DNA from 3 places in the Ferdinandcohnia sp. FSL W7-1320 genome. Region 1 is predicted to be linked to each of the others. Evidence: riboswitches for the same ligand, from Rfam matches in the RefSeq annotation. Region 1 holds a riboswitch; each other region holds the start of a gene.

Region 1 (4,239 bases):
TAATTGGTGGATGTAGGTTATAATCGCCTTGTTTAGCCTCCACTTTCATAGCTTCCAGTGCTTGTTCAATCGTATTAAAATCCTCATAAGTTAAAGCTAATATTTTGCGGTCTGAACTATCATTTATATAATACAGGTATGCCTTTTTGGTATCTTTTTCAACATCAATATAATTCTCAATGATACCCGTTTGCCCGATAGTAATTCCTTGTTGATTATTTTGGAAAAGTTCAACATGTTGATAGTCTTCTAACAAATAACGGAACGAACTAATTGTATGTGAAAATTCTGCAGCTTCAGCAGTAGCAAAAGACTCAGTATTAATTGAGTTATTTACGTCCACCCTTACAGCTTTTGAATTGTCTTTCGTTACAACTTCTGAAAAATCCTCAAAATATGAATTTGATATTTCGTCAATGCCCCATTCCTTGTTTTTACGAATAACTTCATTTACTCTTGGAACTGTCTTTTGCCATTGTTCAACAACATTTTCCCCGTTAGAATCGACGATTACCGAAACGACAGAAGGAAACATTACACCGCCCAAATACACACCATATGTTAGAAGGACTTCATTTTCCCCTACAGTTTTTACAGCGTAACTATTGCTTGGCTGTCCCTCAAATGAATATATTCCAGCCTCTTCATCTTGTTGTGGTTCCTCTTCTTTTTGCAATGTGCTAAATGATTCGTCCTTTGATGATGCTTCTCTATTCTCTGAATCCATAGTAATGTTTGTATTTTCTCTTGCCATTTGTGCTGAGTCGAAGCTTGAACTGTTCATATTATTAATGAAAGAAGGAGCTAAGATGAATAATAGAAGCGCTGCTGCTGCAGATGCAAGGGTAGGGACAAGCCACATTTTTCTCTTTTTCTTATTCATTTTAAGGGTTATATTTTGATAAATCTCTTGTGGCTTCCGTTTGTCTTTTACACCTGGCATTTGCGTAAGCATCTGCTCGAGTTGTTCATCACTCCACTTTGATTTTTTCATCATCTATCCCCTCCTTTACGCCTGATTCCTCCATATACTTCTTTAATACCTTTAGACCTCTGTGCTGAGTTGTCTTGACTTTACTCTCCGTCCACCCTAAAGCTTCAGCAGTCTCTGCAATCGAAAGTGATTGGATATATCGTAATATCAGTACCATACGCTGATCTGTTGTACAGTTTTCCAAGCAACGGTACATCATTTGAACTTGTTCATTTTGCAATGCTATTTCTTCCGGAAGTGGTGCAAAATCTTTTACCTCTTGACGACTCCAATCAAAGGAATCCATTATTCGCTGTTTCCACCCTTTTTGTTTCCGGAACGAATCAATCGCGACATGTCTTGCAATTGAAAACAACCATGTTTTTTCACTACTTTTTCCTTCGAATCTATCATATGATTTTAAAACTCTTATATAAACTTCCTGAACGAGATCTTCAGCTTGTTCACGATTTTTTACCATATAAAATAAGAAGGAGAAGACATCGTGATGATACTTTTCATATAGTTCCTCAAACAAGGAATCCATTTGCAAATCCTCCCGTTCATTTCATTAGTCGAATGTTTTATAAAAAAAGTTACACTCCCAATATAGTATGAATTAATAAAAAAAGGAAGAATATTTTGGTAATATTCTTCCTTACTTTGCAATTGTTACATTTTTTAAAAATAGTAATCTCAAGATTGGATATAGTATGAGAAAAAATACTCCGTTTCCAATTGCATGACTCATATCAAATGGTAATCCAGCTAAGTAATAGGCAAAGAACTTACCCGAGAATAAATAGAGAGGAATTGAGATGACAAAGCCATATAAGAAACCACAGAATACTGCATATATGGCTAATAATATGACAGGAATTCGATCTCGATACTTTCGTAATGCACCGCTGATTAACCCAATTATCCCCCATGCTATGATTTGGCCAATAGTCCATAAACCCATTCCCATTACAAGATTCGTTAATATAGAACCAAAAACAGCAACAATCACACCATAGATGGGACCCAAAAATAAGCTAGTTATCACGATAATCGCTGTCATAGGCTGAACATTCGGAAGGAATGTAAATGTAATACGACCTACAACGGACAATGCGATTAGCATCGATAAGAGCGTTAAGTTTTTAACGGATAAATTCATTATTCCCACTTATGGAGATCGAATTCGATCTTATCTTCAGGCTCTAATTTGTATTCATTAGCTCCTACCATAGCTTCTTCACCATTAACAGAATAAAACCATGATGTCTTTTCTTCTTCACTTCCTGCAACGCCATTAATGCTGGCAACAAAAGCACCATCGAATTGTGTTTCGACGTCAAAGTTTGCTTCCATGATGTCCATAACTGTAACTTCTTTTCCTGATTCAATTTTAATTTCTTTTTCTTCAATGATTTCTTCACCATTGTTTTTGGATATAACGACTGTAACAATCTCTGCTGCTTCTTCTTTATCTACAGTTTCAGCTTTGTTGTTGGAAGATTCATTTGTAGATGGGGCATTGCTGCATCCAAATAAAATTCCCAATGATAGTAAAGAAACTAATAGTTTTTTCATGTTTCTAGCTCCCCTTTTGTTAAAATATGTGTATGAATAAGTGTGTTATGCACCTAACATCGAATCAAATGCGCCTTGGCGTATTTGCGCCCGAGTTTTAGGCCCACAGGAAGTGGGTCATAAAGACGTTGCCACAGGATGTGGCGTTCTTAGTCTTTGATCTTACAGATCGAAAATTTCCTTTGAAAAGTCGTGTTATCCGCCGGAGGCTATTATTTTATTTCGCAGAAGTGTCTTGCTTCTGCGGAATAAAATAATAAAAGCTCACCCTTGGGGTGAGCTTTGAAGATATAACAGAAAAACAACAAAAAAGCATGGTGTTTTAACGCAAATTCCCGCACCCCGGAGAATTAAAAAAGGAATGAATTAGGCAGGTCTACTGACTTAAGCTTCTTCCTACTTTGAGTCCTTCCCATATGTTGAACAGCATTTGCCATCCAGTCATACAGTGGTTTTTCTCATTTCGTCCACTTTTACAGTTGCGGGGGCAGTTCTGGATTTACACCAGATTCCCTTTTAAGTCTTAGAGAGAATAAAGAAATATCTACATTCTCTGACACCTAAGATTCAATAAATATTTAATTTTCTATTTAACAATCCCTATATTACAAGAAGAGTTTTTATTTTACAAGGAAATTGTTTCTTATGGAACAAGAATCTTCGCCATGTTCTTTCAAATTATTCACTTTTTCGAGGGATTACGAATGTAAATGTCGTTCCTTCACCAAGCTTACTATGGACTGATATATTCCCGTTGTGTGCACTAACAATGTTTTTTACAATCGCAAGCCCTAAACCAGTACCAGATTTCCCTCTTGTTCTAGCCTTGTCCGCTTTATAGAAACGTTCAAATACAAAAGGTAAATCTTCTTCTGGAATACCAGAACCTGTATCTTTAATATCAACTTTTATTGAGGTTTCTTGACCAGTAACATGTACTTCAACCTGACCATTTTCATCGGTATGTCTAATCGCATTATCAATTAAGTTTGTAAAAACTTGCTCAATGCGATCAGAGTCTATATAAATTTCACCAATTTCGTCTACCTTTTTTGCAGTTAGAGTTATTTGATTATCCTTAGCTAAACCTTGAAATTTCCGAATCACACGATTAATAAGGGTATCGAAATCAACTTTTTCTTTATTTAAGGTAATATTCCCTGATTGCATTCTAGCTAAATCTAATAATTCGTTGACAAGTCGACCCATTCTTAATGACTCATCATAGATGACTTTGGTAATTTCCTTTCGCTCCTCCTCGGAGCTCGCTATGTCATCCATAATTGCTTCACTATAGCCCTGGAGCATTGCGATCGGAGTTCGCAGTTCGTGAGAAACATTTGCAATAAAATCTTCACGTAGCTTGTCCAAACGTCTTTCCTCCGTCATATCGCGAAGTACTGCAACGGCACCCCTTATATACGTCTGATTGTAAAGCGGACTCATTAAAATAACCCATGTTCTACCTTGAAGACTAATTTCAATAAATTGCTCCTTTTCAAATGTAACGGAACGTTGAAATAAATCCTTGACCTCTGGTGGAAGCTCCTGACCAACGTCCTGATACATACCTTGTTGGTAATACCAAGCTTGCAAAAAGCGTTCTGCAGGAGGGTTTGTTACCAATATCGTGCCATCACGATTTAAAGTGATAACTCCGTCCGCCATACTATTTAATATGCTTGCAA
Region 2 (4,239 bases), 1.5 Mb from region 1:
ATTCCTATACGTATGATGTTGCAATCCCCTTAATTCGTTCAGGGGATGAATTTCCTATGGAACAAATAGGATCAGCCATCGTTAAAAATGGGAAAATGGTAGATCAAATAAGTCCGGATGAAACGCTATTATATAATATTTTTAAAGGCGAAAGTAGTTCAGGAGAAATTGAGGTTATGGAAAAAGCAACTGTTCGGATTGTTAATAATTCAATCCACCACAAAGGTTCGATGCATAACAACCAACCCTTCTTAAAAAGCAAAATTAAGTTGAAGGTAGTGATATTGGAAACAAGAGGAGAGCCGTCTCTAAATGAAATTAAAAGGGAATTAAACCAAGCACTTAGTGAACGATTTAACAATATGATTTCAAAAACAAAAGAGAATAAGGCAGATATTTTTGGAATAGGTCAATTCTTTCGGAGAGAATTAACACGTAAGGAATTAAAAAATTGGAGAACAAAATACTATACAAATTTGAAAATGGATATCCAATTTAATGTAGACATTCAAAACCAAGGTTACCTCATTACTTCTTAATGGTTATCACACAGAGTGGACAGTCAATAAGTGATGAGTGTCCTAAAGGAAAAACTAAAAATTGGGACACACGGTTACTACTAAAGTTGTATACATTATTTAAAAGAAGAATAGAGGTGTCTTTCTGGGTACTGTTGAGGTGTACGGGTTAAGTCAATATTCCAAGAGTGAAATAGCATCAATGATCATGTCTCATGTTAACGAGACACTTGACGATTTTGATCTTGAAATAATAAAGATAGCCATTATCGGGAGTCGTTTATACAGCAATTTTCATGCCGAAAGTGATTTGGATATTGTCATCGAATATAGTGGAACTGAACGAGAAGATGATGTTTTTCATCATCTCATGGATGAACCACTATATATCGACCATATCAAAGTTGACTTTTTACCATATTGGGATTTGAAAGGTGATGGAATCGGGAATCGCAAGCACATTGTTCTTTTTGATCATTCGTATTTTTACTAAAGTTTGGAGACAAGGGTCAGTTTAAGAAAAATGAAACCTTTCCCGTTTTGTATCGTATATATAGTATGAAAAAAATAGGAGGGGATAGAGTGAAGAAACGATTTTTAGTTTTTTCTTTAATAGGGTTACTATTTCTTGGGGCTTGTTCCGTCCTAGAGGATGTTAATAATACATTATCGTATGTGAATGAGGCAACAGATTATGTCAATGAGGTTAGTACTTTTGTTAACGAGGCTCCTAGCCTAGCAGAACAGGCTGTTACCGATGAGCAAGCAAGAGCAGATCTTGAAACAATGCTAACTGAAATGCAGGAAGACATGGATTCATTTAACTCACTTCAGCCACCAGGAGTCGCAGAGGACCTTCATCAACAAATCGTTGATTATAACCAGCAAGCAGAGGAAGGCATTAACCTTTATTTAGATAATATCGAAAATGGACAATTAGATCCAGCTCTACTCGAAAATAGTGAGTTATTTCAAACGTTGCAGAATGTAACGAATACAATAGATCAAATTCAACAGTTGGGTGAATAAAACATTGCTCTAAAATAAATGGCTGTGACAACTATTTTATGATTGTCACAGTTTTTACTTTAGAGATTAAAATATTTTTAAATATATATAGTGTAAGGAGACTTTACTGGATAGATGGGGTGGACGTGAATGGCAATCTCTAATCTACCGTAGAATCATTGGATTAACATAAGGTCTATTTTGATAGTGTTTATCCGAATACCATATGTAACTAAAGTAATTTAAGTAGGTTCAAATTACCTTACGATTTACTTTGCTTCGGAAGTAACAATATTTTACAAATGTATATGATTGGACTATAATGCAGTTAGAATAAAAAAACGAATATTAACAAATAGGTTTCTTAATGTGCTCCTAGTGAGCCAATTAAGACTAAGAGGGAAGTTGGTGCAATTCCAACACGGTCCCGCCACTGTAAGCAAGGAGGAAGGTTACGTTTTATCCACTGTGCAACTAGCATGGGAAGGAGTATCCAACCGTTAATTTGCAAGTCAGGAGACCTGCCTATTTGTTTTGTTTAAGCTTCCTCGAGGAAAGGAATGTTTAAAGAGCGGCAATCTCTAAATAATATATGTTTGCTATTTAATAGATAGATTGCAAGTTTTATATACGAGCAGTATATAAATTGCCTTTTCACAACGCTTTCCTGAGGGAAAGCGTTTTTGGGCGTTCAAAAACAGGAGGGGAAAATAGCTAATTGAGTTTTGTTCTTCTATTATCAGATCGATAATGGGATCTTAAAGGCACAGATGGAGATTTACTTGGTACCGTAATAGAAGGAGGCGAATTATGGGGACTTGCTATAATGTGGACTTATTTCTCGTTCGTCATGGGATAACCGACTGGAATCAGGAAAAACGGTATTTAGGGCATGCGGACCGACAAGTTATAAAAAGTGAACTACATCAACTTTTAGAGTTAAAAAGAGATTTAGTAAAGCAGGAATTTGATTCTATCTTTACTAGTGATTTACGACGGTGCCAAGAAACATTTGATTATTTAAATATTTCGACGGAAGCTACTATAGATTCAAGATTAAGAGAAATAGACTTTGGTGATTGGGAGGGAAAAACATATCATCACTTAAAAAATGAGCCACGTTAGCAGGAGTGGCTTGATGATTGGGAAGCAATACCAATACCAAACGGTGAGGCAGCGGAAACCTTCAAATCAAGAATTGATGCCTTTCTCCATGATTTATTTCTACAAGTAATGGAACGTCCAACTAATGAGAGGAAGCATATTCTTGTCATTACCCATGTGGGTGTCATTCGCTACATAGTATCAAAATACTTAGCTTTAAAAACCTTTTGGGAGGATTCGGTTTCACATGGTCAGGGTGTTTTATTATCAATGCAGTATGAAGGGGACTGGAAATGCAACTCGTTATTGGCGGTGCCTTCTCGGGAAGGAAGTAAGTAGGAGAAGAGAATAACCGATGTAGCCGGATAATAGCCTATGATGGTAATTCGCTCCGAGATTGGAAAACAAAATGGGAGCCCGAAACTACCTTGGTATAAGAGGGACGGGAAAAATGGATTGCAGCTGAGCTTACGAATACCAAAACAATGACGACATTCGAAGTAGGTTTATGGAAATTTTGGAGACCTTGCTTAACGAAAAACAAAAACGTAACAATTGAATCGTCCCTCGTTATGTTAGAGATTGGTAAAGGAGTTGTTCCGCTTTAAAAGGTCGAAAGCAGACTGCGAGAAATTGCCGGTTGGATTGCTTAAGATGCTACCGGGGTCTCTGAAAAAATATAAATTGTTTGGAATGGATTATCGGTCGAATAAAATAGAAAAGTGATCAAACCTGCAATTATATAACATTACGAAAAACAACCTTTCAAGTTTTTACACTCTTTGCTATAATTGTTAAAAAGTGAAACGTTCAGGTAAAGGTGCCTTAACTGAAGCCATTTTTATGGCTTGTTGTTAAGGTGCCTTTTTTATTTAACTTATTATTGTTAGCGCTTTCTGAATCCTGAATTGTGAAGAAGAGTAAATAGATTGGAGGCTTAAAGATGTTTAAATGTACATTGAAAAATGAAGTGTATCAATTTCAGTCCATTAAAGAAATTTTAGCAAAAGCAAGTGAGGAGAAATCTGGGGATATTATGGCGGGTATTGCAGCTCGTTCGAATTTGGAGCGTATGGCAGCAAAATTTGTTTTAAGTGAGTTAACCTTAAAGGACATTTACAAGGAACCAGTGATTCCATATGAATCAGACGAAGTGACAAGGATTATCTATGATGATATTAATCAATATATTTATCAAGAAATCTCGGGTTGGACAGTTGGTGAATTAAGGGAATACATCCTCTCGCACAACACAGGTTCTTCCCAACTGCTACGAATTAGTAAAGGGCTAACGAGTGAAATGATTTCTTCTGTTGCAAAGTTAATGTCCAGTATCGATTTGGTGATGGCTTCACAGAAAGTTAGACCGACTGCTCACTGCAACACAACAATTGGGGAACAAGGCCGTTTAGCTTTTCGCTGTCAGCCTAACCATCCAAATGACAATCTAGAAGGAATTCTTGCTTCTTTAAAGGAAGGACTTTCGTACGGGGCAGGGGATGCAGTAATTGGAGTCAATCCTAATAACGATTCAGTAGAATCTGTATCTAGGATTTTACACATGACACATGATTTTATGAGGCAGTGGGAAATTCCGACACAAAATTGT
Region 3 (4,239 bases), 430 kb from region 1:
GTAGCACATGGCGATGATTTGGCCCTGTAACAATACGCACTAAATGTGGGATGACAAGTCCTACAAAACCAATCGATCCAGACACTGCAACTGCGGCTCCCGTTAATAATGAGGCTCCGATTAGGATATACAACTTTCCTTTCTTCACATCAACCCCAATATGATCTGCCGCCTCCTCCCCAAGAGCTAACGCATTCAACTCCCGGTAATGGTAGAACAAAATAAAGGAACCACACAACATAAATGGAAGAATCAACTGAACATGACTCCAGCCTCTTAGTCCTACACTTCCATATAACCAATAGATAATTTGAGTCATTGAATCTTGGTCGCTTAGTGAAATAATGAGGGAAACAACTGCTCCAATAAAAGAACTTACAATTATCCCCGCCAAGATAATGGTTTCAATCGCTAAGCTTCGACTACTCAATCGAACAAGTCCGAATACAATAAGGAGTGAAATAAAACCACATACGATTGCAACAATAGGAAGAGTAAAGTTTCCTAACCCCAAAATCGTAAACTGAAAAAATAAAACAATTACTGCACCAAGAGATGCACCAGATGAAACCCCGATTGTATATGGATCCGCTAATGGGTTACGTAATAATCCTTGGAATGCTGCACCCGCTAATCCAAGAGACGCACCAACAAAAAATGCCAGCAATACCCTAGGTAATCGGATATTCCAAATGATCATTTCTTCATTTCTAGCAACCTCATTAAGCCAGCCCCAACCAAATGTGTTGTCTAGCACAATATGTAAAATGGTTGGAACAGGCACGTGGACACTACTAATGAATACGCCTAGGAGGGCTGTACTAAGTACAAACCCTCCACTTAGAATATATAACCACGTAATTTTATTTATTAAAAACTTCTGGATAAATAAGCTTCGCAAGAGTCTCGACTCCTTCAATTAACCGAGGACCTGGTCTCGTAACCGTATCATTATCAACATCAAAGACCTGTTTATTTTTAACTGCAGGAACTTCAGACCAGCCTTCACGCCCATATACTTCTTCAGTTGGATTATCTATGTAGTAGCCATACGTTGTAATGATGACATCAGGATTTAATTGGACAATTTCCTCCTCTGTTAACTGTACCCACCCTTCATGCTCCTCTGCTGCATTAATAGCTTGAATTGCCTCAAGCATTTCATGAATAAACGTATTGGTTCCTGTTGTAAAAATATCTGGTGCTGGCGAAACCTCAACCCAGACTTTCTTTTTATCTGTAATAGCTGAAGCTTTTTCCTTGATTTCATCAAAGCGTTGCTTCATATTTGTCACAATTTCGTTTGCCTCAGTCGCAGTTCCTGTAGCTTTCCCAATCATTTCTATATGTTCATACGCATCTTCAAATGAAGAAGCACTTCCAACGACAATCACATCAATTCCTGCATCTTCAAACTGCTTTAATATTTCAGGATGTGTATTGTAATGATAATCAGTAACAAGAGCTAGGTCCGGAAGAAGTGAAAGAACCAATTCTGCATTGATATCCTGTGCACCTACTTTTTGTATTTCAAGTGCTTCTGATGGATAATTATCGTAATCCGAAACTCCAATGATTTTTTCTCCTAGGCCAAGTGCAAATGCAATTTCTGTATTACTTGCCTGTATGGAGACAATTGATTCAGGTTCTTCATCAATCGTAACTTCTCGATCAGCACTGTCTATAATCGTGATAGGGAACTCTTGATTAGCGTTCTCCCCTTCAACATTTTCAACGGTTTTTGGAGCCTTTTCATCTTGAGCCGTTTTTTCTTTTGTACCACAACCTGCAACAATACCCATGGTAAAAAGAAAAATAAGACTAAACAGACCCCATTTTTTCAACATTTCCTTCATTTTTTTATCCCCCTTCAAATTTTGAACACAAAAAAACGCCATTCCACAGGAAGAGCGTTTCGTAAAGGCATAATAAAGGTTATTTGCTTAGAACTCCAATAAAGCAATCCTAATATAACAAATATAGTATCATATGATCATTTATTTGCACTTTAAACGTTCCTTTCCTCGAGGAAGCTTAAAAAACAAAATAGGCAGGTCTCCTGACTTGCGAATCAACGGTCGGTTACTCCTTCCCATGTTACTTACACAGTGGATATTTGTAACCTTCCTCCTCGCTTACAGTGGCGGGACCGTGTTGGACTTACACCAACTTCCCTCTTAGTCTCACATTCTCTCATTAGAAGAATGGTAAGAAACCTATTTGCGAAATATTCATTTTTTTGTATTCTGAGAAATTATAATACAACCCTATTGTTTTGTAAATAGGAGTTAAGGTCATGTCAGTTCCTTTTATGAAGTATAATAGAATTAACCAATACAGTTGAAGAAAACCTTTGAGAATCAATCATTTAATAGGAAATAGACGTGCCGATAAACACGTCTATTTTATTTAATGGGAAGCAAAGTATAAAAAAGTTTATGTACTTAACTGTGTTAACGGTATCGCTCTTCTTTAAATGGATTGGCCGTCATCGAATAGCCACGCTCTTCCCAATAACCAGCCTCGTCTTCCTTCATAAACTCTATCCCTGAAACCCACTTTGTGCCTTTCCATAGATAAAATTCTTCTGGTGGAATAAACCGTAGTGGATAACCATGTTTTAGATCAATATCTTGCCATTCATGATTTTTATCCTTCCATCGGAATACAAATAAAGAATCGTCCCCTAATAAAGGCTCTAGCGGTAAGTTTGCAGAATAACCAAATCTCTCCCTATTGGAGTAACCGTAAATTTTGATGTATTTTACGCTTTCATTCATTTCAACTAATTTCAATAACTCTCTAAGCGCAATGCCTTCAAAAGTTGTATCAAATTTAGACCATGTGGTAACACAATGCATGTTTACGGTTGATATGGTTTTTGGAAGCTCCATGAATTCCTTATAGGATAAGGACTTTTCTTGCTTCACTTCTCCAAAAAGTCTGAAATTCCATGTGATTTCATTAAACTCGGGAACATCCCCTGTGTGCAGAATTGGCCATTTTTCTGTTTCAAATTGCCCAGGTGGAAGCTGCCTTTTCATCTTACACCACCCCTTTTTCATTTTTAACGCTACTTAAATCACTGTGCTTTGTATAGTATGCTCCAAGCCTTTTCCTTTATAAACATGATATGAAAGTAGGTATTGATTACCCCTCCTCTACCCCATACACTTTCTTAGCCAGAGCTGTATTAATTTTTAATGGCTTCCTTGCAATGACTTGTTCCCTTTCTAATTCTCCTAATAATAAACTAACAGTTTCTCTTGATGACCCGATCATACTTGCGATGTCATGCTGAGTAATCTTGACCTCAACTGTTTGCCATTCCCCACTTCTTACACCAAATCGGTTACTTAACTGCATAAAAAGTAAAAGAATTCGATATTTGACATCTTTATAAGCAATGCTTTCTGTTATTTCGTACACTTCTTTTAACTTTGAGGTCAGTATAGTTATAAGTTTTAACGAAATATCGGGATGTTGACGTAGTAACTGTTCAAAACGCTCCTTTGCTAGCGAGCAAACATAGGAATCAACCATCGCTTCTGCATAAATGTTAGATTCTGTTAAGGAAAAACTAGAAGTTTCTCCAAAGATATTACCTTCACTTAAAAGATCAATTGTGAATTCCTTTCCTGTTGAGGATATCTTATATAAACGAACCTGTCCTTTTTTCAAGAAAAACAACGACCTCATTTGTTGAGTCGGACTTAAGATAATTGTACCTTTTTTAATAGGGACGGTTACCGTTACTTCGTCTAACTTCTTTAATTCCTCTTCTGGTAGCTCATCTAGTAAATTAATTTGTGAAAGCAACATGAGTTTATCCATGTCTTCACTCCCCGTTATACCGTTTTATAATCATTTCATAATCAAAAACCAGTAAATAGATCGATTTCTTCTTTGCATTTACAATCACCTGATAATATATGTAAAACCATATCCATTGTAGCATTGATGCTTTAAATATAAAAAAACGTCCTAGAGAAGTCTCCAGGAACGTTTTCTAAATTATTTAAATAACCGAAGGTATTCCCCATAGCCTTCTTCATTTAGCTTTTCAGTTGGGATAAATTTAAGTGCTGCAGAGTTAATGCAATATCGAAGCCCGCCTTTATCACGTGGTCCATCATCAAATACGTGTCCTAAATGAGAGTCTGCTGATGAGCTTCTGACTTCAATGCGTCTCATCCCATGGGACGTATCTAGTTTTTCAAGGACTTCTTGATGCTTAAT

What was found. A riboswitch is a leader RNA that binds a small molecule or an ion and turns the genes downstream of it on or off. The one in region 1 is predicted to bind cobalamin.
Region 2: another riboswitch for cobalamin. It lies ahead of NST91_RS17350 (histidine phosphatase family protein); the one in region 1 lies ahead of NST91_RS09965 (DUF4430 domain-containing protein).
Region 3: another riboswitch for cobalamin. It lies ahead of NST91_RS12230 (ABC transporter substrate-binding protein); the one in region 1 lies ahead of NST91_RS09965 (DUF4430 domain-containing protein).

The regions. Positions count from the first base shown of each region.
Region 1 is NZ_JBBPAM010000001.1:1,981,825-1,986,063, reverse strand. Features, by position in the region: gene NST91_RS09980 (RsiX family anti-sigma factor) at 1-997, opposite strand, end outside; gene sigX (RNA polymerase sigma factor SigX) at 972-1,520, opposite strand; gene NST91_RS09970 (ECF transporter S component) at 1,632-2,135, opposite strand; gene NST91_RS09965 (DUF4430 domain-containing protein) at 2,135-2,551, opposite strand; cobalamin riboswitch at 2,904-3,128, opposite strand; gene NST91_RS09960 (ATP-binding protein) at 3,230-4,239, opposite strand, start outside.
Region 2 is NZ_JBBPAM010000001.1:3,503,042-3,507,280, reverse strand. Features, by position in the region: gene NST91_RS17365 (Ger(x)C family spore germination protein) at 1-539, shown strand, start outside; gene NST91_RS17360 (nucleotidyltransferase domain-containing protein) at 679-1,011, shown strand; gene NST91_RS17355 (DUF6376 family protein) at 1,101-1,547, shown strand; cobalamin riboswitch at 1,867-2,069, shown strand; partial or broken gene NST91_RS17350 (histidine phosphatase family protein) at 2,337-2,969, shown strand; gene NST91_RS17345 (ethanolamine ammonia-lyase subunit EutB) at 3,574-4,239, shown strand, end outside.
Region 3 is NZ_JBBPAM010000001.1:2,414,872-2,419,110, reverse strand. Features, by position in the region: gene NST91_RS12235 (FecCD family ABC transporter permease) at 1-901, opposite strand, end outside; gene NST91_RS12230 (ABC transporter substrate-binding protein) at 864-1,856, opposite strand; cobalamin riboswitch at 2,033-2,235, opposite strand; gene NST91_RS12225 (molybdopterin-dependent oxidoreductase) at 2,454-3,044, opposite strand; gene NST91_RS12220 (Crp/Fnr family transcriptional regulator) at 3,151-3,834, opposite strand; gene msrA (peptide-methionine (S)-S-oxide reductase MsrA) at 4,015-4,239, opposite strand, start outside.